DNA from 3 places in the Paenibacillus sp. FSL P4-0184 genome. Region 1 is predicted to be linked to each of the others. Evidence: predicted binding sites of a transcription regulator. Region 1 holds the regulator's gene; each other region holds the start of a gene.
The links. The regulator CtsR, encoded in region 1, represses protease genes until heat stress. The targets are predictions, from matches to a motif close to ATGGTCAATAAAGGTCAAACA.
Positions count from the first base shown of each region.

Region 1 (10,590 bases):
TGCTACTCCAAAAGAAACTACATCAGACAAAGAGTCCAATTCCTTACCAAATTCACTCTCACATTTAAGTGCGCGAGCAACCCGGCCATCTAATCCGTCTAACAGCATAGCAATAATAACCATGATAGCGGCCATGCTAACTTTACCGTCAAACGCCATCATGATACCAAACATTCCGAGCATCAAGTTACCTATGGTAAAAAGACTCGGAATTGATTTTTGTATCATTTCTTCACCTCAATTTTCTCACATTGGCCTTAAACAGCTCCAATATTACGTGATTGTATGTTATTTACATTTGCCTGTCAATAAGAACTTGCTTCTGTAAACGTTTGAGCCCATCCTGAATATTACGAGCCCGCACCTCCCCAATTCCGTCCACTTCATCCAGTTCAGCTATGCTTGCAGACATCAAATTAGGCAGCATTTCAAACCGCTCCACCAGATTATGAATGATCACATTTGGAAGCCGCGGAATCTTGTTGAGCAGACGATATCCACGCGGAGTAACCACCTCTTCGGAAGAGATTGCCGTAGAAGAGTAGCCCAGCAATCGAGCAATATGGTTGTCATCCATTAGGTCATCATCACTAATACGTTTGAGACCGGCAATAATTTCACGAATTTTATCTTCTTGCTCTTCCTTAGCATAGTCTCTGTATAGGAGCCATGCTTCTTCCTCTGTATTTCCAACCAGTTCTTCCATCTGCATGCTGATTAAGCGTCCTTCATTGCCTAGTTCATTTATATATCGTTTGATCTCCATTTTTATGCGTAGAACCATCTCTACCCGCTGAATCACTCCGACCACTTCAGCTACGGTTACGATTCCCTCATACTCCGAAGCAGACAAATTCGTCAGTCCTTGTGTAAGAACCGCTTTGTACTTTTCGAGGGTCTGAATCGCTTGATTAGCTTTAGCCAAAATAGCTCCGATTTCTTTTAACGCATACCGAATGGAACCTTGATACAGGGTAATAATATTGCGGCGCTGTGAAATAGAAACAACCAGTTTACCTGTTTGCTTCGCTACGCGCTCGGCGGTCCGGTGACGAATGCCTGTCTCGATTGAAGAGATGGACGAATCCGGAATTAGCTGTGTATTTGCATACAAAATTCGTTTCAAATCCTCACTAAGAATAATGGCACCGTCCATTTTGGCGAGCTCATATAAATAATTGGGCGAAAAATCGCAGTTAATGGAGAATCCTCCATCCACTACCTCCATCACCTCAGGACTATACCCAACGACGATTAGTGCTCCCGTCTTAGCGCGCAGCACATTCTCAAGACCTTCCCGAAAAGGTGTCCCCGGTGCCGCCAGTCTGAGCAGATCATTCATATTCTCTGATTGGTTATATTCTTTCATAATCCCTGTGCCCCCTAATCTAACGCGACCGATAGTGCATCTGCTACGGTACTGACGCCAATAATCTGGATATCTTGCGGGTGCTTCCAGCCCTTCAAACTTTTCTCTGGCATGATCACCCGCCGGAAGCCTAGCTTCGCGGCCTCCTTCACACGCATTTCCGCGCGTGAAACACCTCTTACTTCACCTGTAAGTCCTACTTCACCGAAGAAAACATCGTAAGGTTTTGTTGAAATATCACGAAAGCTGGAAGCGATACTAACAGCTACTGCTAAATCAATCGCCGGTTCATCCAGCTTCACGCCTCCAGCAACATTAAGGTATGCATCCTGATTTTGCAGGAACATGCCCATCCGCTTCTCGAGTACAGCGATAATGAGTGCCATCCGCTGGTGATCCATACCTGTGCACACCCGGCGTGGGGAGGGGAAATGAGTGGCAGCGATAAGAGCCTGAAGCTCAACAAGCACCGGTCTAGTCCCTTCCATACTAGCCACGACTGTAGATCCGGCTACGCCGAGTGGACGCTCCGATAAGAAGAGCTCCGATGGATTTTCTACTTCTGTTAGACCCACTTCACCCATTTCGAAAATGCCGATTTCATTCGTTGAACCGAAGCGGTTCTTTACAGCCCGCAGGAGTCTATACGTATGATGCCGCTCTCCCTCAAAATACAGCACACAATCCACCATATGTTCAAGCATCCGTGGGCCTGCAATAGCGCCTTCCTTGGTGACATGCCCAACGAGAACTGTAGCAATTCCCCGAATCTTAGCGATACGCATAAATCTTGTCGTACATTCCCGAACCTGGGTCACACTGCCTGGCGCACTAGTTACTTCTGGCATAAATACAGTCTGAATCGAATCGATAACAAGAAATTGCGGCTGAATTTGTTCAATCGCTTCTTCTATGCTTTCCATATTCGTCTCACATAGTACATATAGCTCAGCTGACAACGCACCGAGGCGATCCGCGCGTAGTTTAGTTTGCCTTACCGATTCTTCGCCCGAAATGTACAGCACTCGCAATCCCTGAGTTGTCAGAGCATGCGACGTCTGTAATAAGAGCGTAGATTTACCGATTCCTGGGTCTCCCCCTACTAGTACCAGCGATCCTGGTACGATCCCCCCACCGAGAACACGGTTAAGCTCACCTATACCTGTCAGTATGCGCGGTTCCTTGTCACTTTCTATACTTATGATCGATTGTGCCTTTTCTTTACTATGAAAAATAGGGGCATTCATTCCCTGTGTTTTGACTACGCTTTCCGTTTCCTCCACCATGGAGTTCCAAGCTTGGCACCCGGGACATTTTCCGAACCATTTTGGCGATTCGTATCCACAATCGGTGCAAAAAAATTTAGTTTTTGGTTTAGCCATTTGTTCTCCTTACGGTCCGAACTTTTAAATTGCGGATATTTTCTTCTAATGAAAGTTTACCATTTCTGCCCCTTTAACGAAAGGTCATTCGGAATTTGTACTAAATGTATATTTTCAAGTGATAAATTTATATTAAAAAAGCTTCCGCCCCTCTATAAACTGAGGAGCGGAAGCTTTTTTTATTCCGTTTTTTTATTCGGATTCTACTTCTTTTTCAAGCAATGGCGCTACAGGAGCATCCACTTTATTCACTACAAGTTCTCCGCCAACTTCATCAATGTTGAGTGAATCACCCTTTTGGATATTTCCTCGGAGCAATTCCTCAGAAAGACGGTCTTCAATATGCTTCTGAATCGCACGACGCAATGGACGTGCACCAAAGGCTGGGTCGTAGCCTTCCTTAGCCAGGAAAGCCTTCGCCGCATCCGTGAGTACGAAATCAACATCATATTCACGCAGCCGCTTGCGCAGCTCATCAGACATCAACGTAACGATTTCAGCAATATGCTTCTCATCGAGAGAATGGAAGACGATGATTTCGTCAATCCGGTTCAAGAACTCAGGACGGAAGCTCTTCTTAAGCTCTTCCATAACCTTGCCCTTCATATTACCGTATTCTGCTCCAGCATCTTGCACAGCTGTGAATCCAAGTGTCGAATTCTTCTTGATCGCTTGTGCGCCTACGTTAGAAGTCAGAATAATTAATGTATTACGGAAATCGACTACCCGTCCTTTAGAGTCAGTCAAACGACCGTCTTCAAGAACTTGCAGCAGAATATTGAATACTTCTGGGTGCGCTTTTTCAATTTCATCAAGCAGCACTACAGAATAAGGTTTACGGCGTACCTTCTCAGTTAATTGGCCACCTTCTTCATAGCCAACATATCCAGGAGGGGCTCCTACTAAGCGGGACGTGGAGTGCTTCTCCATGTATTCCGACATATCAATACGGATGACCGCATTCTCATCGCCGAACATGGCTTCAGCCAATGCACGAGCCAACTCAGTTTTACCTACACCTGTAGGACCGAGGAAGATAAAGGAACCCATTGGACGTTTCGGATCTTTAAGACCCGCACGCGCACGGCGTAGTGCCCGGCTAACTGCCTTAACAGCTTCGTCCTGACCGATCACTCGTTCATGCAGTAAAGCCTCCATGTTAAGTAGACGGTCGGTCTCCTCTTCCTTCAGCTTGCTTACAGGTATACCCGTCCAGCTAGCTACAACCTGTGCGATGTCTTCAGGTGTAACCTCTGAATCCGTGCGACCCTGTTTTTCTTTCCATTGATTCTTTGTCGTATCAAGCTCTTCACGGATTTTTTGCTCTGTATCACGCAAGGCCGCCGCTTTTTCAAACTCTTGACTCTGCACTGCGGAATCTTTCTCCTTGCGGATATCATCCAAGCGCATTTCAAGTTCCTTCAGATTTGGCGGGATGGTGTAAGAGTGAAGCCTTACTTTTGATCCTGCTTCATCGATAAGGTCAATCGCTTTATCTGGCAGGAAACGATCCGGGATGTAACGATCCGACAATTTCACTGCTTCCACTATAGCTTCATCCGTAATCTTCACACGGTGATGCGCTTCATAACGATCGCGAAGTCCGAACAGAATTTGGACCGCTTCTTCTGGTGATGGCTGATCCACCGTAATTGGTTGGAAACGACGCTCCAAAGCAGCATCTTTTTCAATATATTTACGATATTCGTCAAGCGTAGTCGCACCAATGCACTGAAGTTCTCCACGGGCTAAAGCCGGCTTCAGAATGTTAGAAGCATCAATTGCACCTTCCGCGCCACCAGCGCCGATCAGCGTATGAAGCTCATCGATAAAGAGCACGATATTACCTGCTTGGCGAATCTCATCCATAATTTTCTTGAGGCGGTCTTCAAACTCACCGCGATATTTTGTTCCAGCCACTACTGAGCCCATGTCGAGCGTCATGACGCGTTTGTCGCGAAGTGTTTCTGGGATTTCATTATTGATAATCTTTTGTGCAAGTCCTTCAGCGATAGCTGTTTTACCAACACCAGGTTCACCGATCAGTACCGGGTTATTCTTAGTTCGGCGACTCAGTACCTGAATAACACGTTCAATTTCCTTACTACGGCCGATAACTGGGTCTAGATTACCTTCCTTAGCATAAGCGGTCAAATCGCGCGCAAGACCATCTAGGGTCGGTGTGCTGACGTTAGCCGGAGTCCCGCTATGACTAGAGGCAGCCTCGCTGCTTCCCAGGAGCTGAAGAACTTGTTGACGAGCTTTGTTCAAGCTGATGCCGAGGTTATTAAGCACACGAGCCGCGACACCTTCCCCTTCACGGATAAGTCCAAGCAAAATATGCTCAGTGCCAACATACGTATGACCCAATTTGCGGGCTTCGTCCATCGACAGCTCAATCACTTTTTTAGCGCGAGGAGTATAAGCAATGTTCGTAGGCTGTTCTTGACCTCTGCCAATCAGTGTCTCCACTTCGTCCTGGATTTTTTCAAGACCTAGCCCTAAAGCTATTAATGCCTTAGCAGCAATGCCGTCTCCTTCACGAATAAGTCCGAGCAAAATATGTTCTGTACCAATATTGTTGTGTCCTAAACGAACAGCTTCTTCCTGCGCCAGCGCTAGCACTTTTTGTGCGCGTTCCGTAAATCTTCCAAACATCATATCTCCTGCACCTCCATGAATAATAAATATCTATATTAATGTTGTGTTCCCAGTGTCTCTCGGAGCAGTTTTGCCCGATACATATCTCGTTCAGTGGCGTTCAGCTCATCGCCGAACATCTTTTGCAGAAATCCTGGCTGTGTCTTAACGTTAAGTTCATTAAGCACTGAAATCGAAAGACCTTCCAGAATGCCAAGGTCAACCCCAAGTCTCACATCAGACAGGCGTTGAGCAGATTCCTTAAGCTCCATAAGAGCTGCATAACATAAAATTCCGTAAGAACGCTTCACTCGGTCTGTTATTCTCAGAGCGGAATCAACAAGCAACCGTTCACGTGCATTTCGCTCATGCTCAATAATCTGGGTAACTACACTGTGAAGGTTCTCTATAATTTCACTTTCCGTTTGACCGAGAGTGATCTGATTAGAAATTTGAAAGATGTTCCCTACTGCTTCGCTACCCTCACCGTAAATTCCTCTTACAGTCAATCCCACTTGGTTCACTGCAGACAAGATGCGATTGATCTGATGAGTCATTACAAGCGCTGGTAGATGCAGCATTACCGAGGCACGAAGCCCAGTACCAACATTGGTGGGACAACTAGTCAAATATCCTCTTTTATCATCAAAAGCGTAATTGACAGCTGCCTCGAATATGTCATCGATCGCCGTCGCACGTTCCCATGCTTCTCTAACCTGAAGACCAGGAAACAGACATTGGATTCGCAGATGGTCCTCTTCGTTAATCATGATGCTGACCGACTCATCTTCATTTAATAAGACAGCCGCACTGCGCGAATCATTAGCCAAGTTAGGACTGATTAGATGCTTTTCAACCAGGACCTTTTTGTCCAGTTCATTCACTTCATCAAGCTTTAGGAGTTGAAAAGATCCGAAATCTGCAGCTGCTTCCTCATGAAACACAGGAGCCAGTAGCTCTAATACTTCTTCCGATTGCTCTAAGGAAGCCAGCATTGGGAACGGAAGATGCTCTAGATTACGGGCAATACGCATACGACTGCTAATTACAATCTCGGAGTGACTACCTCCAGAACGCATCCAATCACTAAGCGCTTGTTCAGTAAATCGGAGACTTGACATGTCATATCCCCCCTATATATCAAAGACTTTACTCTTGTGCTATTTCTTTTTCAAGTTTACGAATCTGATCTCGAAGCTCCGCTGCTTTCTCGAATTCTTCTTGTGTAATACTTTGCTGTAATTCCTGCTTGAGTTCATCAATTTGGCGTCTAAACACAATCTGAGCTCCTGCACGTTTCGGAATCTTACCTACATGTGAAGTACTGCCATGCACTCGCTTAAAAAGCGGGTCCAGTGCGCTGTTAAAATATTCATAACAGGAGCTACAGCCAAAACGGCCTAATTTGCTAAACTGGGAGTACGTCATCCCACAATTCTCACATTGCAGACTCTGCGTAGTCTTCGTTGCAGCCGACTTCTCCTTGCCGGCACCTTCAAGATCAAGCAGACCTGAGAGCAGACTGTGGATGGAGAATCCTCCAGCCGTTCCGGGAATGAGTTCACCCTTCTCCCGTGCACAGCTCTCGCAGATATGAAACTCCGTCTTCTCTCCATTCACGATCTTAGTGAAGTGGAGTGTTGCCGGCTTGACGCCACATTCCTGGCATTGCATAAGCGAAAGCCCCTCCCTTATGGTTGACAATTATTTGCCTAACAAAGAGATTAACATCGCCTTCATAATCTTGGCACGAATCTCATCCCGGTATGGAATCTTAACCGTTAGGCATTCCCGAGAAACAGCAGCGCGCATAAGGCACGCTTCACGCTTACTTAGAAAACCAGCTTCCTCCAGCTGATAAATCAGCCCTTCAGCAGCGTTCTGATCAATCCCGCCACCTATAGTATGGTTTAAATGGGCATGCAGTGCCACGTTAGGTGGTAATTCAAAACGTTGAATACGAATATATCCCCCGCCACCACGCTTACTTTCCACCACATAACCTTTTTCTAGAGTAAAGCGTGTACTGATGACATAATTGATCTGTGACGGTACGCATGAGAACTGGTCCGCCAGGTCATTTCGCTGGATTTCCACCGTACCTTCGGGACTTTCATGCAAAATATTCTTCAGATATTGTTCGATAATATCAGAGATATTGCGCATCACTCATCCTCCAGTGCTTAAATCTTTATAATACCGATTGCAACTTGCATTCATAATGACAATGGTCTTTAATTGAACTTAAACATTTGTGGATATTCCCACGTGTTCAAAGGATCGGATCGCTGTCATTATGCTTCGTTGACTTTGACTTTCTTTGACTTTTTAATATTATAACATATTCTGTGCTAATTCCAAGTGGATTCTCTTATTTTTCACTTTTTTCAGCGAATGTATTCGGAAATAAAGAACTCTCCCAACTTCTTTCGAAGGGGAGAGCCTAATTTTTGTCAAGTATAAACGCCTTCGGTATCCTTATTAGGGCGATAAGCGTTTATGCGAGAAATATAAAGATAATGTATAGCGTGAAACTTATACTTTGTTATATTTTTAAAAATGATCAAATAAAGCTGTCTGTGCTTGTGGAATAATTTCTTCAAACCATTCCAGTGCTGCTGCGTGGCCAGAGACACTTCCATAACGAGCCATCTCTGTTGGTCGTTTGTACCCAAGCATCAAGGCCGTCAAAGTGCCTATATCACAGCTCAAGTCTGCTTCCGCCCGTTCCCCTTCCACTCGTATCAAAGTAGCCGAGCCCTCATTAGAGATATTCCATGCCCATAACCCATCATTCCAAGGTGCATACTTATCTTCGATATATATAAGCTGCTTCTTTTGACTACTGTTTCCTCTGAAGGCGTAAGTTTCAATGAATGACTTGGCATTAACAATCCGCCCCATAAAATAAGGATAATTCTCTTGTCCTATACGTGGATCTGGCAGCAAGAAAGGTAACATGTCATCCGAAGGCACTAGCTTTAAGGATGCACCTGTCACCATCGAATCATGGTTCGCAAGAAATGTCCACAGCCCCTGCCGGGCTTGTTCATTCAAAAAAACAAATTCATCAATGACCAGTTCTCTGTTCTCTACCTTATACAGCACATATCCCTCTGGTTCACCACTCTTGGAGTAAAATACTGCACTCTTTCCTTCATCATCTAGAACAGAGTTCTCCCACCAGTCCAAATCGCGCTTAAGTGTCCCGTTATAACTGACAGCGAATCGAGTATATAGGCTATCCAATACTTCGATATCCTTTATGTCCCGTTTAACCTTGCCCTCAACTTCAACCTTTTTAGGAAATTTCGCTACTGGAATAGAGTATTTCTTATATTCACAATAAACCTCCCAGCCAAATTTACGATAGAACGGAATCAAGAATGGGTGTAGAAAAGAGAGCGTTTGCCCCGCCTCATTCATCGTATGCAGTGCATGAGACAAAAGATTTGCCACATGTCCTTGTCTGCGGTTCTCTGGCCATGTAGCCACTCCTGCTATACCACCCATAGGTACCACTCTGCCCTGTATGTAGACTTGGAAAGGAATAATCGTCAATTTAGCTTCCAATGTTCCGTCCTCAAAAGCACCCCATACCTGTTCAGGCTTGAATCTTTCCTTAGCACTTGCTCTTTTTTCACTAGGAAGCTTGTACTGAAAAGCATATTCTGACAAGTTCATGCTTGCATCGAATTCTTCCGAACGTAACTGTCTTATTACCACAAACTCACCTCATCCTTTATAAAATTACTTTTAGGATAAGTATAACAAGAGCGTCAATTGTGCGCTAATCTATTGCATTATTTATAACTTTATTTTTAGTTATCCACAGCTCTATACAGTTTTAAAAATAGTCTTGAAATCTTGTCACATCCAAGTTAAAATAGTTATCCACTTATCAATAACTCTATCCACATAATCCCGGCTATATCCACAGCAACCCGTGTACTACTTAGGTTTTCTGTTGACAGATCCATATAAATATGTATTTAATCCACACTATTTAGGGATTATTTCTCTTTCAATCATCTATCCACATGTGCGTAACTTTTTCTGCAAATCCAAAAGTTTATCCACAAGTTTTCCACAGTCTATAATAAACGCAAAAAAGCCACTGTCGATTACTCAACAGTGGTCTAATTGTGCTTGGCAACGTCCTACTCTCCCAGGACCCTTCGGTCCAAGTACCATCGGCGCTGGAGGGCTTAACGGTCGTGTTCGGGATGGGTACGCGTGGAACCCCTCCGCTATCGCCACCAAACATGCGTCTGTGAAACAGACGCTGCCGCGTGAAATTTCGTTCATCACCAGAAGTGAGAATGAATTTCTTAGCGTGTTACAGGCTTGATGCCTGAAAACTGAATCCGAATTGAATTTGCGTTTTAAGTGTAGGATAAGCCCTCGACCGATTAGTATTGGTCAGCTCCATGCATTACTGCACTTCCACCTCCAACCTATCTACCTCGTCGTCTTCAAGGGGTCTTACTAATTGGGAAATCTCATCTTGAGGGGGGCTTCACGCTTAGATGCTTTCAGCGCTTATCCCGTCCGTACGTAGCTACCCAGCCATGCTTCTGGCGAAACAACTGGTGCACCAGCGGTACGTCCATCCCGGTCCTCTCGTACTAAGGACAGCTCCTCTCAAATTTCCTGCGCCCACGACAGATAGGGACCGAACTGTCTCACGACGTTCTGAACCCAGCTCGCGTACCGCTTTAATGGGCGAACAGCCCAACCCTTGGGACCTACTTCAGCCCCAGGATGCGATGAGCCGACATCGAGGTGCCAAACCTCCCCGTCGATGTGGACTCTTGGGGGAGATAAGCCTGTTATCCCCAGGGTAGCTTTTATCCGTTGAGCGATGGCCCTTCCATGCGGTACCACCGGATCACTAAGTCCGACTTTCGTCCCTGCTCGACTTGTAGGTCTCGCAGTCAAGCTCCCTTATGCCTTTGCACTCTTCGAATGATTTCCAACCATTCTGAGGGAACCTTGGAACGCCTCCGTTACTCTTTAGGAGGCGACCGCCCCAGTCAAACTGCCCGCCTGACACGGTCCCCGTACCCGGTTAGGGTACTAGGTTAGAACCTAGATACGATCAGGGTGGTATCCCAACGGCGCCTCCACCGAAGCTTGCGCTCCGATTTCTACGGCTCCCACCTATCCTGTACAGATCGTACCCAAATTCAATATCAA
Region 1 is NZ_JBBORN010000001.1:2,754,536-2,765,125, reverse strand. It holds gene pssA (CDP-diacylglycerol--serine O-phosphatidyltransferase) at 1-228, opposite strand, end outside; gene disA (DNA integrity scanning diadenylate cyclase DisA) at 293-1,369, opposite strand; gene radA (DNA repair protein RadA) at 1,384-2,751, opposite strand; gene clpC (ATP-dependent protease ATP-binding subunit ClpC) at 2,944-5,412, opposite strand; gene MKY52_RS11835 (protein arginine kinase) at 5,448-6,512, opposite strand; gene MKY52_RS11830 (UvrB/UvrC motif-containing protein) at 6,541-7,065, opposite strand; gene MKY52_RS11825 (CtsR family transcriptional regulator) at 7,096-7,557, opposite strand; gene MKY52_RS11820 (GNAT family N-acetyltransferase) at 7,945-9,117, opposite strand; rRNA gene rrf (5S ribosomal RNA) at 9,539-9,655, opposite strand; rRNA gene MKY52_RS11810 (23S ribosomal RNA) at 9,784-10,590, opposite strand, start outside.

Region 2 (10,590 bases), on a different contig from region 1:
GAATTAGTCCCTTAGCTTATCGCAGAGAGAATGAATAACAAAAATAATCAATGTTGAACAAAATAAATCATGTGTATCCGATTTCAAAATCAATATGATAGGGGGGAGTTAAAATTCACGGGTGAAGGGATGTTCTTATGAGACGCAAACGATTCACATTCGCACTAATCTGTACGTTATGTTCTTCCATGTGGTTGAGTACAGTCCATGCTGAAAAAGTCTCTGACTTCGAGATGCAGACATCAGCTTCTGAATCTGCTAATTCTACGTTCACCGTTACATTAAAGGGTAAAGATATTCAAGACTTATACGCATATGAAGCTAAATTTAATTTTGACCCGAAAGTGCTTGAGATTGTAAAAGCAGAAACGAAGATCAAAGGCTTTTCTGTATCTCCAATCGTTAAAAACAATGAAATTACGATAGCCCATACCAAGATCGGAAATGTGAATGGTGAAAAGGGTAATTTGGACATTGCCACGATTACCTTTAAAGCTAAAAGGGCTGGTACAACTGCAGTAAAATGGACCGCATTAAAGGTTCTTGATCGTAATCTGAAAGATCAGGAATTCACCCCGAATCAATCCTCAACATTCACCAAGATTTTCAGCGACATCGTCTCACATTGGGCGAAGCAAGATATCATGGAAATGGTCACTAAAGGAATTGTTGAAGGCATGGATGCCGACAGCTTTGCCCCGAATAATAACATCACTCGCGCACAATTCGCAGCTCTTATAGCCAGAGCATTAGATCTTACAGAAGGTTCTGGAGGTAATCCGTTTACGGATGTGAAGTCAGGAGTTTGGTACGAAGATACGGTAAAGAAAGCTTATGCGGCCGGAATTATTAGTGGTTTGTCCACGACGAAATTTGCTCCGGAAAAAAGCATTACTCGTGAAGAAATGACAACGATGCTGATGCGAGCGAAAGCTTATGCTTCCGGTGTAAAGGTCGATAGTATGGCCTCAGATTCCACCACTGCGTTTAAAGATGATAGTAAAATAAGCCCGTGGGCTAAAGCGTCGGTGGGGTTTGCCTTAAAATCGGGATTAATGAAAGGTAGAACTCAGACTACATTTGCACCAAAAGAATCTGCAACAAGAGCGGAATCAGCCGCTGTTATCAAGCGATTGTTAAATTCCAAGTAATACAAAAAAACATATAATGACGCACCTTCTTATGGAAGGAGGGCTCATTATGGTCTTGTGATGTCAAAAACATACAATTAAAGGAAATATGTGAATTGATAATGTTCATTCTACTTATATTTAAGTGAAAAGAGGTCGTAGAGATGAGAAAACGTTACAAAGCGGTTAGCTTGCTATTGACGTTGTTGCTAGGGGTACAGCTTGGCTTGCCATCGGCAGCCGTATTCGCGGCTCAAGAATCGGACGTGTATTTCAGAGATTACAATGATGGCAACATCAACGGATGGGCTGCAGCTAAGGGGACCACTACTTTTTCGGCGGATCAAGGTGCTGTTAAGGCGGTGACACAAGGGGTTGTTATTTTAGCAGACCAAGATTCACCTCAGGTTGCCAATGCTGAATATGAGGTGAAGTTAAAATTTAGTCAGCCTGCCACACGATTTGGACTGGTCTACCGATTCGTCGATAGCAATAACTACAATGTTATCCAATATGATGCGGGTTCTTGGGGCTGGGATGCAATGAAAGGAGGGACGGAATCGTATGGAAATATTACGGCTCCTAGTTTTACCTTTGCTGCTGACCAACAGTATACCCTCAAATTGCGCTATGAGAAAGGTAGCGTAGCTATATCGATCGATGGCAATAACGTGCTTACGACGAGTCTTCCCTCATTATCGACAAGTGCAGGGAAGATTGGACTTCGCAGCTGGTTTAATAACAAGACCCTATGGATTGACGATGTGAAGGTAACTCCAATTGTATCCACTGATCCAGTACCGAGACCGATTACGATTACAGAAACTTTAAGCTCGGATACGATGAAGGTTGAAATCGATAAAGAGTTCCCACGGGTTAAACAATACACATGGTTAGACAGCGGCGCGGAAATGTATGGACAATTAAATGGATTTAATGAAATAAAAATCAATGAGAAGTCCTATTTCGTAGTCGCTTCTGATTTTAGTAAAAAAGCAGCAGATGCCACTCATGGTGAGTCTGCAGCCTACACGCTTCAGATTCCAGAAATTAAAGTGAATCTCAAAGTTGAAATGGAGGTTCAGGATAACATACTTCAGTTCAAAGTGGCCAGCATTGAAGAGAATGGTACTGAAAAAGTGAAAACGATCGAATTCCCTGATCATGACCTTGTCTCTGTAATTGGAACCCAGCCTACCGCGCAGGAAACGGCTGTCCGGATAACTGGGGGCTGGAACGTTGTACAAGACGAATTTAACGACCTTAAGACGGGAGTAGCAGACGTGAGTGGGGGACGTGCATATGCAATCGTTAACTCCGACGTCTTAGCTGCGAGTGTAATCACCAATGTAGTAAATGGTTTTGATAAGGTACGTATTAAGGTAGGCGATGATACAGCGCTTCATACGAAGAAAGCAGCGTTATCAGGAGGCTCATGGGTTTATCGTGGAAGTACTGTGCTTGATCCGGAGCCATTGCCTTGGGCTAAGGTTGTACTGACTCCAGATGCGAATGGAGACAATGTTGTTGACTGGCAAGATGGGGCCATTGTATATCGTCAGAATACGGATGCTCCAACGGGCAGTGAAATGATTAGGGACAATATCTCCTATATCAGCATGAACATTGGATCTACTACAACTTCTCCGTTCTTGCGTGCTTTTGATAATGCGAAGAAAATTTCTAATCTCACGGATGGCTTTGGACAGCTGATTCTATTCAAAGGATATCAAGCGGAAGGACATGATGACTCTCACCCAGATTACGGCGGTCATATCGGTATTCGTCAGGGTGGAGAGAAGGATTTTAATTATGTTTTGAGTGAAGGCAAGAAATACAATATCCGTGGCGGTGTACACATTAACGCAACAGAATACGCGCTGGATGCTTTCGGCACCAAAATGGAAAATATGAATCAGCCATTGAGTAAAGGTTGGGGCTGGCTGGATCAAACATTCTATGTTAACAAAACCAAAGATGTGGAATCCGGTGAATTGAAAAGACGTCTGGATATGCTGAAAAGCGACACAGGCGACAACCTATCCTTTGTATATGTGGATGTATATGATGGTGCCGATTACAATGCGAAGAAACTCGCAGATTATATCAACGGTAACGGCTGGATGCTCGGTACAGAATTTGCAGGACCTCTGTTTGAGCAGGCCTCTTGGGTTCACTGGGGAACAGATCCGGGGTACCCGAACCAAGGTGACGATAGTAAGGTTACCCGTTTCCTAAGGAATCAATCACTGGACGGCTTCTTAACAACCCCTTTACTGAAAGGGAATAAGCAGGTAGGCGTGGGTTACTGGCAGAACAGTGCTCCATTCTACAGCTACCAATCAACTAGTGCGGCATTCTTCAATCACAATCTACCAACAAAATATATGCAGCATTTCCCGATCATCAAGATGACCGATAACCGTATCGATTTTGAAGAGAAGGTTGTAGTTGAACGTAAGCAGGACGGTAAGATCCATTTAAGTAAGGATGGTCGTGAAATCGCTATCATGACAGATAGCAGCAACATTAGTGACAGTACGGTCTTTATTCCATGGAGTCCTGAGACAGAAGATAAAATCTATCACTGGAATCCAGCAGGTGGCCAAACGACTTGGAGTCTTCCAGAATCATGGAGTAACGTAACGACGGCACAGTTGTATAAGCTGACAGATTTAGGACGTGAGCATGTTGGCAGTGTAGAAGTAACTGGAGGTAAAGTCACACTTACCGCGCAGCCGGGGATTGGTTATGCCCTGTATAAGACAACAGCTGCTGAAGAGCCGGAAATGGTATGGGGCGAAGGGAGTTCGGTAAAGGACCCGGGCTTTGACAGCCAAACATTCGGTAACTGGAAGAAAACTTCCACAGCTGCAAGTGATGATCACATTAAATTTGTGAAGAACAGTAACGCTGATGACCAGCTTCAAGTGAAGGGTCTTGGTGATGCAGTAATTCAGCAGGAGATTACCGGACTTACACCGGGCAAGACGTATTCTGCATCAGTATGGGTGAAAGTAGATGGGAAACGCACCGTGGAAATCGGTGTGAAGCAAGGGGCTGACAAGGTTGTCAATACACTGGATAACACAGAGCATGGCTTTTTAGCCCAGCAGCATAAATATGTGAGCACGAACTTCCAGCGGATTAAGGTTACCTTTGATGCGGTTAGTGAGACCGCCAATCTCTATTTGAATGTAGAAGATGGAAGTTCGACTGTAACCTTTGACGATGTAAGAGTATGGGAGAATCCAACCAAGACTGACGCTGGTAATTCTGTATTGTTCGAGGATTTCGAGAACGTTGATGAGGGCTGGGGTCCCTTCGTTTATTCTAAAATAGGTCCAGTTCGTACGCATTTAGTTGAAAAAGGCGACAATCAGATCATGAATTATGTTCTGGATGGTAATTGGTCGCTTAAAACGAATGAAGATGCAACCGGTGAATGGCTGCGTACATTGCCTCACACGCTCCGAATGAAGGAGGATAACCGTTACCATCTGAAGATGGACTACAATTCAGATGAGACGGATATGTACACAGTGGCTATTCGAGTGAAGGAGAATGGGGTAGTTCGTGATCTGGTTAGTGAGAATTTGAAAGAAGGACGCGACACGCTGGATCTATCTTTTACAACCGAAGGGGCGAAAGATGCCTATCTGGCCATTATTAAAAACAAGCTGAACAGTCAGAAGGAGTTAACCGGTACGCTGGTGGTCGATAACATTCGAGTCGATGATGAGGGTGCGATCGTTCCGGAGGAAGGTGTACTTGTTTCGACTATTACACTAACGCCAAATAAGATGGATCTGAACAAAGGAGAGTCTAGTTCCATTAGCGCTCTAGTTAAACCAGCAAATGCCCACGACCGGACACTGCTCTGGACTTCTGACCACCCGGAAATTGTATCCGTGGATCAAGCCGGAAAAGTTACTGCACTTCAAGCGGGAACAGCCATCATTACTGCTACCGCAAAGGATGGAAGTAAAAAAAGTGCAACCTCGACGATTAATGTGTATATGCCTAACACGCAAATCCCACAATCGCAAATGACTGCAACGGCGAGCAGCTTCCAGCCTGGAGGTGAAGCGAGTCTTGCACTCGATGGAGATATGTCTACAATCTGGCATACGAAATGGACCCCGGCACACTTACCGGAATCCATTACTTTGGACCTCGGAGGCAAATATAACATTAATCAATTCAATTATTCACCTAGAGTATCTGGAACCAATGGAACGATTACAAGCTATAACCTGTACACGAGTGTTGACGGAATGAATTTCACAAAAATTGCAGATGGATCATGGTCCCTCGATCAGACCACAAAAATTGTTCGCTTTACAGCTGTAGAAGCAACATATTTGAGACTTGAGGCTATAGAAGGCGTGGGTACCTTTGCCTCTGCTGCCGAACTCAATGTGTTCAAGACGGAGGATGAGGCAGAAGCAGTAAAAGTCACAGGCATCGCTATGGATAAAGAACAGTTAGAGATTAAAGTAGGCAGCACGGGCGAATTGAACGCTGTGATAGAGCCTCTGAATGCTTCGAATAAAAAAGTGCTCTGGAGCAGCAGTGATGAAGCTGTAGCAACCGTTGAACAGCAAGAAGGTCATGCTCTAGTTAAGGGATTGAAGGTAGGCGAAGCCGTAATTACGGCAACGACAATGGATGGGGGCTTCTCTGCGACCAGCCGTGTCATCGTAATAGAAACAGACGGCGAGTTAAAATCTTCCTCTACTTTGACAGCGCCAATTCAAGTTCAGCCAGGAGAAGTGTTCAAAGTTCAATATGGACTACGGAATCTGTCTGATAAGATTTTTGCGCAGGACATCGCCCTAGAATATGCCGCGGATGTTATGGATTTCGTTGAGGTGCGCTCGTTAATTAGTGGGGTAAGCGTTATTGATTCAATCAACAGCACCTCAGGTAAACTTCGCTTTATTGTAGCAAGTGAAGGTGCGACTCATGGAATTAGTAACAGTGCAGACGTCCTCGAATTAACCTTTAAAGCGAAGGAAGTTAACCAAACGGTAAATGGGGCAATCGCTGTTAAGAGTGCAATCATTTCAGATGATCAGGGTAAAGAAATTTCGGCAGCGAACTCTTCCGTAAACGTAGAGATTGGTAAGAAGGGAACGCAAGGCGACATCAACGGTGACGGTAAAATAACGATCGGGGATCTGGCGATGGTTGCAGCGCAGTACGGCAAGACTACAGCAAGCCCAGATTGGGAGAAAGCGAAGAAAGCCGATATGGACGGTGACGGCAAAGTCGGGTTGGAAGATTTGGTTATTGTAGCACGCAAAATTGTAGAGTAATCAAAGTCATAGGCCAGGTACATGTGTGAGTAACTAAACATGATGTACCTGGTTTTTTTCAAAATTGATGATTTGACTAGTAGGAGGATGACAGATGAAAAAATGGGTTTACGCCTTTACAGTTTTTTGTCTAGTGCTTTACTCTACTCCACTACCATTTGCAGCAGCAGCTGAAGCAGAGAATGCTAAACCAAAAGTGATACCAAGTTTACAAGAGTGGACTGGCGGTAGTGGTTCTTTCAAGATGACTGACAGTTCCAGAATCGTAATCCCCACAAGTGAATGTTTATGTGAACTACCAGCTACCGCAGAGGTCTTTCAAGAGGATCTTAAGGAATTAACCGGATACGATTTACCGATTGTTCAAAATAAGCCTGCTTCTAAAGGGGACTTCCTGCTTAGGCTTGATAAGACAGCTGATGAATCGATTGGCAAGGAAGGCTACTACTTTGAAGTAGGAGATTATGTGGAAATACATGCAAACACCGAGACCGGTGTGTTCTATGGAACAAGAACGGCACTACAAATTTTGGAGCAAGATCCTGAGAAGGCAAGCATTATAAAAGGGGTAGCGAAGGATTTTCCTAAGTATGGAGAACGCGGTTTTATGCTTGATGTAGGACGAAAGTTTTTCACGATTGATTTCCTGAAGGATTACGCCAAATTTATGTCCTATTACAAAATGAATGATTTCCAGCTCCATCTGAACGATAACGAGATTTTTAAGGATAACAGCAGGGAGCATTGGAACAAATATACGGCTTTCCGTTTAGAAAGTACCAAATATCCGGAATTAACGGCAAAGGATGGTCACTACACGAAACAGGATATGCGTGAATTGCAGGACATCGCCCAAATACGGGGACTTAACATCACGCCGGAAATTGATACCCCCAGTCATGCTCTTTCATTTACAAAGGTTAGACCGGATCTGGTTAAGGATAATTTGCCTGTCGATCATCTGGATATTACACGTCAGGAAACGGTCAATTTCATCAAGGATGTGTGGGACGAATATTTAGATGGGGAATGGTTTGATTCAGAAACGGTTCATTTTGGAGGCGATGAATTCGCACCTAATGATCGGACTACTTTTGAGAAGTATCGCGAGTTTTTGAACACGATGAACGAACACTTAAAGAGCAAGGGAAAGAAATCAAGAATGTGGGGCAGCTTGAATGCATTCCCGGGTACCACGGTAGTAGATAAGGATATAGCCGTAAACGCCTGGAATAACGGTTGGCAAGATCCGGTAGCATCGGTGAGAGATGGATTCAAAATTATCAATACGGTGGATTCCACGCTCTACATTGTACCGAAGGCTGGATATTACCATGATTATCTGGATTCTCAGTGGTTGTTTAATAACTGGGACCCAACGAACTTTGGTGGAAATACGAAGCTGCAGGAAGGTGAGCCGAACCTGCTCGGTGCGATGTTTGGGGCCTGGAACGATATGATGGGCAAGAAAGTAAGTGAGGCGGACGTCCACGATCGTGTGAAGAAAGCGATGCCTGTCCTTGCAGAAAAGATGTGGAGAGGCCAGTCCACGGACAGCACATTCACCGAGTTCCAGCAGTTGTCAGCGAAGCTAGGCGAAGGTCCTGGAACGAATTTATTACATGAAGTGAATACGGCCACTGATCTTGTTGTTCATTATCCATTTGAAGAAGGCGCGCAGAGAGTCTCTGATCAGTCCGGAAATTCCTATGATGCTACATTAGGAGCTGGCGTTACTCGCGTGGATGATGGAAAAACAGGAAAAGGCGTACGGTTTGCAGGGACTTCAGATCATATTCAAACACCGCTGCAAATAAAGGGCTTCCCTTGGACGGTGTCCACGTGGGTTAAGCTTAATGATCAACAAGAAGCAGATGAAAAAATACTGATGGAATCCGAATATGGTGCAATTAAGCTGAAGCAGAAAGGGACACCAAATGCCGGATTCACCCGAGAGGGCTATGATTACAGCTTTAATGCAGCGATTCCAGTTGGGCGCTGGGTACATGTTGCCTTCAGAGGAGATCTAAATGGAACTTCTCTGTATATTGATGGGGATCTAAAAGGTTCTGTTACTGTAACGACAATGCTACCTGCGGCTATAATCGGCAGTTCATCCAAAGCATTCACTGGACTACTGGATGAATTCAAGATTTTTAATCGGGTGCTATCAGGAAAAGAAATTGCGGAGGAAGCAGGATCACCCGCTTGGACCATCAATTTAGCTGCTCACAAAACAGCAGTAGCTTCTTCCATCGAAGTATCTCAATTTCCGGCTAGTCTTGTAGTGGATGAGGTTGATACGGGAGCTTCTCGCTGGTCCTCAAAATATACCGACAACGAGTGGATCTATGTTGATTTAGGCCAAAGTACTGACATTAGCAAGGTTATTTTCAAATGGGAAAGTGCTTATGCCAAAGGCTATAAAGTTCAAGTATCCGATAATGCGGAGAACTGGCGGGACGTTTACACGACTAACGCTGGCGTTGGCGGAGTAGAGATTGTCAAATTCCCAACTGAACAAGCGAGATATGTCCGAATGTTAGGTACGAAGCGAGTGGGAACCTATGGTTACTCCATGTATGAATTTGAAGTCTACGCTCCTAACCCAGAGGATCCTGTAGAAGTTCCAGCGCCTGTGAGATATTCAGCGAGCTTTGAGAATAACTCGCTCGAAGGCTGGGAGCATGTCATTGGTAAAGGTGTCGGACGTATGGAGCTTGTAGAAGCACCTGATCAAGCGGGTGAGCATGCCGTTAAGTTCACCTCCAACAGTGTAAATAATCTGTTTATCGATCAGCAATCTCCGAGCATTGGAGATGGTGAGATCGAGTTTAAGATTACGCCGCAGAGTGATGTTATACGAACGGGTGTTATTTTGCGCTATGTCAATAATGATGCTTGGGCTTCTATAGGCTTTGATCAAGGTGCTTGGTACTGGGTGAACGCTCAGGATTCGTACGGTTTATTGAGCAATGCCCAGGCCGCCAAATTGAAAAAAGGCACAACATCGACCGTAAAAGTGAAGTTTGAAGGGAAACATGTAACACTGATTATCAATGGAACGACTTATTTCGATGATGCTATTGCACAGATCCCAACAGACGCTGGGAAAATGGGGGCTAGAGTATTCGGTCCTTCAGTTACCGTGTTTGATAATTTTATGTACAGCAATAACGTTCCTGAAGTTCCGGTAACCGGTATCAAGCTGGATAAAGCTGAGATTTCGATGAAGGTCGGAGAAACACAAACGCTAAGTGCCTCCCTTCAACCGGGGAATGCAACAAATAAACAGGTGACCTGGAGTAGCAGCGATGGCGCTATTGCGACTGTTCAAGTTCAAGGCGGGAAGGCTGTCGTAACTGCGTTAAAGGCAGGAACCGCTGATATTACTGCAACTACCGTATCCGGCGGATATAAAGCGGTGAGCAAGATTACGGTGGCAAGGGAGGTTCCAGGTGAAGCAGCAACAAGCTTAGCTGCTCCGCAAACCATTCCTTATGGTCAGAATTTCGATATAACGTTAGGCCTACACAATGTTACAAAGGCGGTGTATGCACAAGATATCACGATTGCATTCGACGCTTCACTAATCGATTATGTATCCGCTAATGCGTTGGTGGACGGCGTGAGTATCCTTGAGACGAAGAATACAGAAGGCACTGTACGTCTGATTCTGGCTAGCCAAGGTTCAGGGAGTGCGATTAAAGGGGATGTTGATGTAGCTAAGATTACCTTTAAGGCTAAGGATCTGACAGAACCCCAAACCGGACGTATTACTGTAAAGCGTGCAACGCTTGGGGATAGCGATGGACAGGAAATAAGCGCAGCCACTTCCTCGGCTCAGGTGAAGTTTACAACATCAACAGTGCCAGAACCTTCTAAGGATTTGAATGGTGATGGAAAAGTCAGCATCGGCGATCTGGCTATTGTCGCAGCTAACTACGGAAAGAGTTCTGCAGACCCAGATTGGGATAAGACGAAACGGGCAGACATCAATAGTGACGGCAAGGTCGACCTGACGGACCTGGTGCTTATAGCTAAAGACATTGTTATTGAATAACAATAGCAACTTGAATCCAAACGGCAAGACAAGGAATTCAAACTACAGTGGAGGCTGTATCCTGTCTTGCCGCTTC
Region 2 is NZ_JBBORN010000002.1:28,768-39,357, forward strand. It holds gene MKY52_RS21950 (response regulator transcription factor) at 1-38, shown strand, start outside; gene MKY52_RS21955 (S-layer homology domain-containing protein) at 138-1,151, shown strand; gene MKY52_RS21960 (endo-alpha-N-acetylgalactosaminidase family protein) at 1,295-6,451, shown strand; gene MKY52_RS21965 (family 20 glycosylhydrolase) at 6,546-10,514, shown strand.
Region 2: MKY52_RS21960 (endo-alpha-N-acetylgalactosaminidase family protein) is a predicted target of CtsR. The motif match lies at 1,201-1,221, and genes of this name have one in related genera.

Region 3 (10,590 bases), 820 kb from region 1:
TGAGGTTAGTGAATCCATTTCAGAAATGGCATCCAGATTCTCTACCTTATTATCAGAAATACCTAGATAGTTTAGTTTCTTTAGGTTTTTCAACGCATCAATTGAAGAGATTTTATTCTCGTTAATCGCAAGAGATGTTAATTGGCTCAGATGCTGTAAGGGGGTCAGGTCAGAAATTAAGTTTTTATCCATATACAACGTATCTAACTGTATCAGCGAGGCAATTGGCTTAATATCTATAATACGGTTGTCGTCCAAATAAAGATTTTCCAGCTTCGTCAATTGGGATAATGGCTGAATATCTTGAATCTCATTAAATTTCAAAGATAACGATGTCATATTAGTTGCATATTCTAAGCCTTTTAATGATTTTATTTTCTTATCCTGCGCCACTAGGAATGTTAGCTTTTCCATGTCCTCTTGTGTAATGGGGCCGGATGCTTTATTGATATCTCTACGAATCTCCTGTTCAAGGTTAGGATCCTCGACCCTAATCTCAGATGCCTCAACCGGCTGAGGAATTAATAGGTGAATTAATACAATACTCATTAATAACACGAAGACACGTGAACAACGAATATACTTTTTCATCAAAAGCGCTCCTATCATTTATTGAGAAACCAGTAGCCAAAAGAAGAAAAAAGGGCCTGCCGAAAGCGGCAGGCCCTTTATAGGCTTTTTAGAGACGTGAATTATCTTTTAAGGTTGTAGAAAGATTTCAGGCCGTTGTATTGAGCCAATTCACCCAACTCGTCTTCGATGCGAAGCAATTGGTTGTATTTAGCAACACGGTCTGTACGGGAAGGAGCACCTGTTTTGATTTGACCAGCGTTAGTCGCAACAGCGATGTCAGCGATTGTGCTATCTTCGGATTCACCGGAACGGTGAGAGATAACTGCTGTGTAACCAGCACGTTTAGCCATTTCGATAGCATCGAAAGTTTCAGTCAATGTACCAATTTGGTTAACTTTAACCAAGATGGAGTTACCGATACCTTTTTCGATACCTGTTGCAAGACGCTCAGTGTTTGTAACGAACAAGTCGTCACCAACCAATTGAACTTTGTCTCCCAATTTTTCAGTAAGCAATTTCCAACCATCCCAGTCGTCTTCGGACATACCGTCTTCGATTGTGATGATAGGATATTTTTCAACCCATGAAGCAAGAAGGTCAACGTACTCAGCGGAAGTGTAAGATTTACCTTCGCCAGCAAGGGTGTATTTACCGTCTTTGTAGAACTCAGTGGAAGCAACGTCCATACCCAAGAATACGTCAACACCTGGTTTGTAACCAGCTTTTTCGATCGCTTCGATGATTGTAGTGATTGCTTCTTCATTCGAACCAAGGTTTGGTGCGAAACCACCTTCGTCACCAACAGCTGTGTTCAGGCCTTTGGATTGAAGTACGGATTTCAAGTTGTGGAAGATTTCAGCACCTGTACGAAGAGCTTCTTTAAAGCTTGGAGCTCCTACAGGAAGAACCATGAACTCTTGAACGTCGATGTTGTTGTCCGCATGCTCACCACCATTGATGATGTTCATCATTGGTACTGGAAGAGTTTTAGCGTTGAATCCGCCCAGGTATACGTACAAAGGAATATCCAATGCTGCTGCAGCTGCGCGAGCTACGGCCATGGATACAGCTAGGATTGCGTTAGCGCCCAATTTACCTTTGTTATGAGTTCCGTCCAAAGTGATCATCAATTTGTCGATGCCCACTTGGTCAAGAGCGTCCATACCGATAACTTCTGGAGCGATGATTTCATTTACGTTCTCAACAGCTTTCAGAACGCCTTTACCCATGTAACGGGATTTGTCACCATCACGAAGCTCTACAGCTTCATGAGCGCCAGTGGAAGCGCCGGAAGGAACGATAGCGCGGCCTTTAGCACCGGATTCAAGATAAACGTCAACCTCTACAGTAGGGTTACCACGGGAGTCAAGGACTTCGCGAGCATAAACATCAGAAATAATAGTCATTTTAGTTAATCTCCTTTAAACAATGTTTTGGTTTTGATTGTTGAAGCTTAATCTTAGGTATTGTTTCCTTATTTGCGACTAGCGATCATGGATTGACCAGTCATTTCCGCAGGTTGCGGAATTCCCATCAGATCCAGAATGGTTGGTGCTACATCAGCAAGGATACCGCGATCGCGCAATACAACATTTTCATCCGTAAGGATGAACGGAACCGGGTTAGTAGTATGAGCTGTGAACGGACGACCGTTCTCATCAAATACCATGTCTGCATTACCGTGATCGGCGATAATGATCGCAACGCCACCCTTGGCAACTACTGCGTCCACTACTTTACCTACACACTCATCAGTTACCTCTACAGCCTTGATTGTTGGCTCCAACATACCGGAGTGTCCAACCATATCAGGGTTTGCAAAGTTAAGAATAATAGCATCCTGTCTTTCCGCTTCGATTTCTGCTACGCAGGCTGCAGCCACTTCGTAAGCACTCATCTCAGGTTGAAGATCATAGGTTGCCACTTTAGGAGAGTTGATCAAGATACGAGTTTCTCCTGGAAGTTCCTCATCACGTCCACCACTGAAGAAGAACGTTACGTGCGGATACTTCTCAGTTTCCGCGATGCGCAGTTGCTTCTTGTTGTGTTGCACAAGTACTTCACCCAATGTGTTATCCAGGTTCTTCGGTGAATAGGCTACATAACCTTGTACCGTTTCACTGAAAGTAGTCAGGCATACGAAGTGCAAGTCTTGCGGGAACAAAGGACCCCGGTCGAAACCGCGGAAATCTTGATTCGTGAACACTTGTGACAACTGAATAGCACGGTCAGGGCGGAAGTTGAGGAACACGACGGAATCGCCGCTCTCTACTGCCGTTACCGGTTTGCCTTCACTGTCTACAATCACGCTAGGTTCAACGAATTCGTCGAACACGGAATTTGAATAAGATGCAGTGATAGCTTGCAGAGCATCTGTGTATTTCGGTCCTTCGCCATAAACCATAGCACGATAGGCTTTTTCTACACGATCCCAACGTTTGTCACGGTCCATTGCGTAATAACGCCCGGATACCGTTGCAATTGTACCTACTCCAACTTCTTCAATCTTAGCAACCAGATCTTGAACAAACTTCTTACCACTATCTGGAGGTACGTCCCGGCCATCCATGAAAGCATGGATGTACACTTCGTGCATATCTTCTTTCTTAGCCAGGTCAAGCATAGCAAACAGGTGATTAATATGGCTATGTACCCCTCCGTCGGATACAAGCGCGTAAAGATGAAGCTTTTTACCTGTGTTCTTAGCATTTCTAACTGCGGCTACCAGTGTTTCATTATCGAAGAATTCGCCCTCACGGATCGATTTATCGATACGAGTCAAATCCTGGTACACAATCCGTCCTGCACCAATATTTAAGTGCCCTACTTCAGAGTTGCCCATTTGGCCTTCTGGAAGACCAACAGCTTCACCACAAGCAGTAAGGGTAGTATTAGGATATTGTTTCAAGTAACGGTCATAGTTAGGTTTGTTAGCTTGAGCAACGGCGTTACCTTCAGATGTTCCACGCAAACCGAAACCATCCATGATGATCAAAGCTACAGGTCTTGGAGCTGACATCTTACTTCGCCCCCTCAACCAATTGAACGAAGGAAGCAGGCTGCAAGCTGGCACCGCCAACAAGCGCACCATCGATGTCGCTTTGGCCCATGTACTCAGTTACATTCTCAGGCTTCACGCTGCCGCCGTATTGAATACGAACAGCTTCAGCTGTTGCAACATCATACAAATCTTTTACAAGACTGCGGATGTAAGCAATAACTTCGTTAGCATCTTGGGAAGTGGAAGATTTACCTGTGCCAATAGCCCAGATAGGTTCGTATGCAATGACAACTTTTGCTGCTTGCTCGGCACTAAGTCCTTGGAATGCAGCTTCAGTTTGTACTTTACATACTGCTTTAGTTTGATCAGCTTCACGCTCTTCGAGCTTTTCGCCAACACATACGATTGGAGTGATACCGTGACGGAATGCAGCATGCATTTTCTTATTCACGATTTCATCTGTTTCGCCAAAATAAGCACGACGCTCTGAGTGACCAATGATTACATAGTCTACGCCAAGATCGCTAAGCATTACACCACTGATTTCTCCTGTGTAAGCACCGTTATCTTCAAAGTGCAGGTTCTGTGCGCCAATCTTGATGTCTGTACCTTTTGCAGCTGCTACAAGTGCAGGCAGGTTAGTAAATGGGGCGCAGATAACAGTCTCAACGCCTTCTACTTCTGCTTTGCCTTTGATGTCAGCAATAAAGCTTTCTGCTTCAGGAACTGTTTTGAACATCTTCCAGTTACCCGCAATAATTGGTGTTCTCATGAATTTAATTGCCTCCTTCTATACGTCTTACTTGTCGTTCAGTGCTTCTACGCCAGGAAGCGCCTTGCCTTCCATGAACTCAAGGGATGCACCGCCACCAGTGGAGATGTGATCCATTTGGTCAGCCAGGTGGAATTTTTCTGCTGCTGCTGCGGAATCTCCGCCGCCAATAACAGTGTAACCTTCAGTTGTTGCACAAGCTTTCGCTACTGCAAGTGTACCTTCAGCGAATTTATCGATTTCGAATACGCCCATAGGTCCATTCCAGACAACCAGCTTGGAGTTCTTGATAATATCGGCATAAAGTTCACGAGTCTTAGGTCCGATATCAAGTCCTTCCCAACCTTCTGGGATTTCATTGTAATTAACGATCTTAGTGTTAGCATCAGCACCGAATTTATCAGCAACAACAACATCAACAGGAAGCATGAAGTTTTTGCCAAGTGCTTTAGCTTTTTCGATGAATCCAAGAGCAACGTCAAGTTTGTCGTTGTCTACAAGTGACTTACCGATTTCAAAGCCTTGTGCTTTAGTGAATGTATAAGACAATCCACCGCCGATCAGGACGTTATCAGCCAAAGACAACAAGTTATCAATAACATCAATCTTGTCTTTAACTTTCGAACCGCCGATGATCGCAGTGAAAGGACGTTCTGGGTTAGTAAGAGCTTTACCAAGAACGGTCAATTCTTTCTCCATCAAAAGACCGGATACAGCTGGTAGGAAATGAGCGATACCTTCTGTCGATGCATGTGCACGGTGAGCCGCGCCAAACGCATCATTGACGAACAAATCAGCCAGTTCAGCGAATTGTTTAGCCAATTCAGGATCGTTCTTTTCTTCACCTGGGTAGAAACGAACATTCTCAAGTACAAGTACGTCGCCTTCGCCTAGCTCAGCAATTTTTGCTTTGACAGCTTCGCCAACAGCTTCGTCAGCTTTAGCTACTGGTTTGCCGAGAAGCTCGGACAGACGTTCAGCAGCAGTAGTCAAACGCATGGAATCTACGAATTGACCTTTAGGACGACCCATGTGACTCGCAAGAATGATCTTTGCACCGTTCTCAATCAAATATTTAATGGTTGGAAGGGTTTCGCGAATACGAGTATCATCAGTAATCTTACCGTCTTCTACAGGTACGTTGAAATCCACGCGTACAAATACGCGTTTGCCCTTTACTTCTACATCACGGACGCTCTTTTTGTTCATGATTAATTCCTCCACACCCAAAGTTGTTTCTAGCAGGAAACAAGAAATACATTTAGAAAGAGCGGAAACAAGGAACTTCTGTTTCCGCTCTATAGATGTTACTTATATCAAGTCAATTACTTAGCGATTTTAGCGAATTTCTCCAAAGTACGAACCAATTGTGCAGTGTAGGACATTTCATTGTCATACCAAGCAACAGTCTTAACGAGTTGTTTGTCGCCAACAGTCAATACTTTAGTTTGTGTAGCATCGAACAGGGATCCGAAAGTCATACCTTTGATATCGGAAGATACGATTTCATCTTCAGTGTAACCATAAGTGTCTGGATCGGAAGCTGCTTTCATTGCTGCGTTGATTTCTTCAACAGTAACGCTCTTATCAAGAACAGTTACAAGCTCAGTCAGGGAACCAGTTGCAACTGGAACACGTTGAGCCGCACCATCCAATTTACCTTTAAGTTCTGGAATAACAAGACCGATTGCTTTAGCAGCACCAGTAGTGTTAGGAATGATGTTCTCAGCTGCTGCACGAGCGCGTCTGAAGTCACCTTTAGCGTGTGGAGCATCCAAAGTGTTTTGGTCACCAGTGTAAGCGTGAATTGTAGTCATCAAGCCTTCAACGATACCGAACTTGTCGTTCAATACTTTTGCCATTGGAGCTAGGCAGTTCGTTGTGCAAGATGCGCCGGAAATAACAGTCTCAGTACCATCAAGAATGTCATCGTTAACGTTGTAAACGACAGTTTTCATGTCGCCAGTAGCTGGAGCGGAGATAACTACTTTCTTAGCTCCACCTTTCAAGTGTTTTTCAGCTGCTTCTTTAGTTGTGAAGAAACCTGTGCACTCAAGTACGATATCAACGCCTAGGTCGCCCCATGGCAATTCTTCAGGGTTGCGGTTAGCAAGAACCTTAACTTCTTTGCCATTGACTTTGAAGAAGCCATCATGCACTTCAACATCACCTTGGAATTTACCTTGAGTTGTATCATATTTAAGCAAATGAGCAAGCATCTTAGCGTCAGTCAAGTCGTTGATTGCTACCACTTCGATACCTTCTACATTTTGAATACGGCGGAAAGCAAGGCGTCCAATACGTCCAAATCCGTTAATTCCAACTTTTACACTCATTGAATAGTTCCTCCTAGAATTCGTTTTATTTATTCAAAACAGACCGTGAAGCCTGTCATGACAACAATGTTAAGTATGATACAAGATATATGTTCTAGTGAGTTACGAGGATATCTGTAACTGATTATCAATTTCCTTGCCGATTTCCACAGCAGCAGCCTCGTCGGTGACGAGTATATTCTCCTGCCCGAAACGCAGCATGGCATGAATGGCTTTGGCCTTTGGTTTACCTCCAGCAATACCGATGACTGTCTCCGTCCGAACAATATCTTCTAGACGTAGTCCCATCGTAAGCATCGTATGGACAACCTGACCATCTTCGTTAAAGTAATACCCAAAGGATTCAGCCACGGCTCCCTCACCCTGGATTTCTGAGACAGTTGCCTCATCCAGCTTGCGGCGACGAGTCATTTCAATGGCATCCCCAATCCCATGTACAATAATACGCGAACTGCGGATGATTTGTACAATCTCTCCAATATTAGAGTCAAGTGCTAGTGACTGGTAGGCATCCCCACTAAGTAAATCAGGTACATGCAGCAACCGGTAATTCGCTCCTACCCGTTTTGCCATTGTTGAGGCAATCGTATTGGCTTGAATCTCCATACTCTCTCCTAATCCACCACGCGCCGGAACAAACCAAGCGTTCTTATAGGAAAGGGATAACGGCGGTGTCAGTTGATCAGCCATGTCGGCAAGCGTTGATCCACCTGTGACAGCAACTATATCATCTGTACGAAGTACACTGAGCAGCGCTTTTGCACCCGCTCGGCCAAGCTCACGTTTGGTGAACGGCGATGACTCACAATCACCCGGCACCACAATAACTTTATCCAGACCGTACGTTGCCCGAATTTTCTCTTCCAGCTCATCCAGACCAAACAGGCTCTTAACGACCGGCTCTAGCAAATCAAGCAGTCTACGTCCAGCAGCGCTAATGCGCATGCCAACGCTCTCGATCTCAATGAGCCCTTGCGATTTCAGAAGATCCGTCTCGGCACGCAGTACCCGCTCAGTCATATCAAGCGAAGCGGCAAGCGTTCTGCGCCCAATTATATCGGACAGCATGATCTGATGAAGAATCGTGTACCGTCTCTTAAGGGTTTCCATGAGATCAGGCAGAAGCTGCTTTTGGATATCTAATAAATTACGCATACTTTCACTCCTGCAACTTCGTCTTCCTCTATTCCCTTGTTCATGGTCTCAAAATGTCCCGGGTAAACTTTTTAAGTCCCACTCATATTCTAACCAAATATTGCTCGAAGTGCAAGTCTTCCGAGAGTAGAATTCTCAAGCGCTTGTCTTCTTATACATTTATAAGATTGGGAAAGAGGTTCAGCTCCAAAAAACCTGTCATTAACAATCCGGATTCTTTCGCTGATTGAAACACAATGTCCGCTTGTCCACCTTGAAGACTAGGGATAGAGCCTGTGTACAGTATTATTAATTCATTGCAATTGCACAGAAATTGTATTATAATCATTTTTGTTGCGCCCGTGGTCCAATGGATATGACGTAGGCCTCCGAAGCCTGAGATCCAAGTTCGATTCTTGGCGGGCGCGCCATTAATTTCACTTTTGTACATAATTTAGTAGTGCCTATACTACTACTTAACCAAAGAGCCGCGTGTCGGCTCTTTTTTTTGAATATAAGTTTGACTTTCTTTGACTTTTTGTTTGAATTTGTTTATCATGTGGGTAATACGGCAAGAGTAAAAATGAATACATTTGAAGAACCAATATCAAGGAGGTTTTCCACGTGAGTTATATTCCTATGGTAGTAGAACAGAGCAACCGCGGTGAGCGCGCTTATGACATCTATTCCCGCCTGCTGAAGGACCGCATCATTTTCCTTGGAACGGAGGTTAATGACGTGGTAGCCAATTCTATCATCGCACAAATGCTGTTCTTGGCTGCCGAAGATCCGGATAAGGACATTCACCTTTACGTGAATAGCCCCGGCGGTTCCATTACTGCAGGTATGGCTATTTTTGATACAATGCAGTACATTAAACCGGATGTTTCCACCATCTGTGTAGGTATGGCAGCTTCCATGGGAGCATTCCTACTTAACGCTGGCGCTAAAGGCAAACGCTTCGCACTGCCTAACAGTGAGATCATGATTCACCAACCTCTGGGTGGTGCTCAAGGTCAAGCAACGGATATCGAAATCCGTGCCCGCCGTATCCTCAAATTGCGTGATAAGTTGAATCGTATTCTTGCAGAACGTACGGGTCAACCGCTAGAACGTATTGAGAAGGATACAGATCGTGATTACTTCATGACTGCTGCAGACGCGGCAACTTACGGTATCGTTGATAAAGTCATCGAGAAAACACTGCCTAGCGGTGTGTAAGCTATAAAACAACGCAAAGAGGCTGTGCCCTATCCACTTGATGGTTAGCGCACAGCCTCTTTACTTTTCAGACCACCACTCCATACGAATCTCAGTTAAATCAAACCGCCATATCCAAGCGCATCGAGTTTCTCAGCAATCACACGGTAGCCTCGGCCATTCGGATGTAAGTGGTCAATCGATAATAGCCCTCTCTCATTTCCTGCAAACTCACTATAGATAGAAGCAAACCCACATACTCGGCTACTGTACTGTGAGGCATAGCGGTTAAACTGCCGCACCCACTCTGTAGCACCCACTACCTGAGGATAAGGATTATACAGTCCCACAATCCGAATGATAAAAGGTCTACGCGTTCCCGTCTTCAATTGGAAGAGGATACTCATAATTGCAGCAAAATTTTGTTTGCATTCTTGCAATGATCTTCGCAGCTCTTTAGATAAATTTTCAGGTTGTCTAGCTGCAGCCTTCGCAGCATGGATTAAATCGTTGCCACCGATGGATAGAGTGATGATGTCGGCTGCTCGAATGGCTTCGCGAGTCATTGCACTCCCCCGTAGCCGCTGTTCCAGTTCAGAAGTAGTCAATCCATTCACGCCCAAATTCGTAGAGGCTACATTAGAACGCAGTCTCCCTTCCGCCATTCTACGGTACACCGGTACAAAACCGTTACCTGGCAGAGCGCCAAATCCAGTCGTCAAGGAATCGCCAATTGCAGTGTATTGATAGCTCATAGCTCTCCCCCGTTCATAAACTAGTTACTCCATTTAGCATATGAATTCGAGGTGATTCTGGTAAGGGGGAGATGTCCAGTGGTGACACTAGCGGTTACAACTTCTCTATTTATTTTACAGCAGCAAATGGGCTACCGCCTTCCGGCAACAGTTCTTTGAAAGTAAAGGGATATTCCGGGAATCCCGCAGCATAAGCTGTGTATTCATACAATTGGAAGAACAGCACGACCTGATCATCCTTCAGATAAAAATACTTTTCCGTATTCAATCCGTTGAACCCTCCCAAATAACTTTCCTCCGCTTTTACTAGCTTGTTCAACTTAGCATTCAACTCTTTTTTGTAGTTTGGGTTAGCTCCGAACAGGTCGCCCAACAGCAGACGTTTGCCATCCTTGAGCGAAAAGGTAAACGCCTCCCGATTGGTCATACCATGAGCGCCGCCCGTATCGCTATACTGTGACATCACTAAGCTGATCACACCATTCTGATTGTAGGTCACCACATAATCTCTATCATAGGTATACTTAGGCTCTGACCCGGATCGATTCGAGATATCCTTCTCTGCGCCTGCAGCGAATTTCATGGCACTTTCTTTTAAAATATCATTCATGGCCTGCTATGCATTGGAATTGCTTAATCCACTAAACTTCGGATAATCAAGCTGGATCAAAGCCTCTTTTCGATCCTTAGCATAGATCTCCGTGGTTACTATCAACGCATTCTGTGATCTATTCACCACATTCAACCTACTAGAGCCCCGACTCCAATCCACTTTATAGCCCAAATAATCATTTAACAGAGCGGATGGAACATAGAGGC
Region 3 is NZ_JBBORN010000001.1:1,934,930-1,945,519, forward strand. It holds gene MKY52_RS08210 (leucine-rich repeat domain-containing protein) at 1-591, opposite strand, end outside; gene eno (phosphopyruvate hydratase) at 693-1,979, opposite strand; gene gpmI (2,3-bisphosphoglycerate-independent phosphoglycerate mutase) at 2,048-3,592, opposite strand; gene tpiA (triose-phosphate isomerase) at 3,594-4,346, opposite strand; gene MKY52_RS08230 (phosphoglycerate kinase) at 4,374-5,555, opposite strand; gene gap (type I glyceraldehyde-3-phosphate dehydrogenase) at 5,672-6,682, opposite strand; gene MKY52_RS08240 (sugar-binding transcriptional regulator) at 6,785-7,837, opposite strand; tRNA gene MKY52_RS08245 (tRNA-Arg) at 8,173-8,247, shown strand; gene clpP (ATP-dependent Clp endopeptidase proteolytic subunit ClpP) at 8,441-9,037, shown strand; gene MKY52_RS08255 (GDSL-type esterase/lipase family protein) at 9,133-9,771, opposite strand; gene MKY52_RS08260 (DUF3298 and DUF4163 domain-containing protein) at 9,881-10,381, opposite strand; gene MKY52_RS08265 (stalk domain-containing protein) at 10,388-10,590, opposite strand, start outside.
Region 3: clpP (ATP-dependent Clp endopeptidase proteolytic subunit ClpP) is a predicted target of CtsR. The motif match lies at 8,334-8,354, and genes of this name have one in related genera.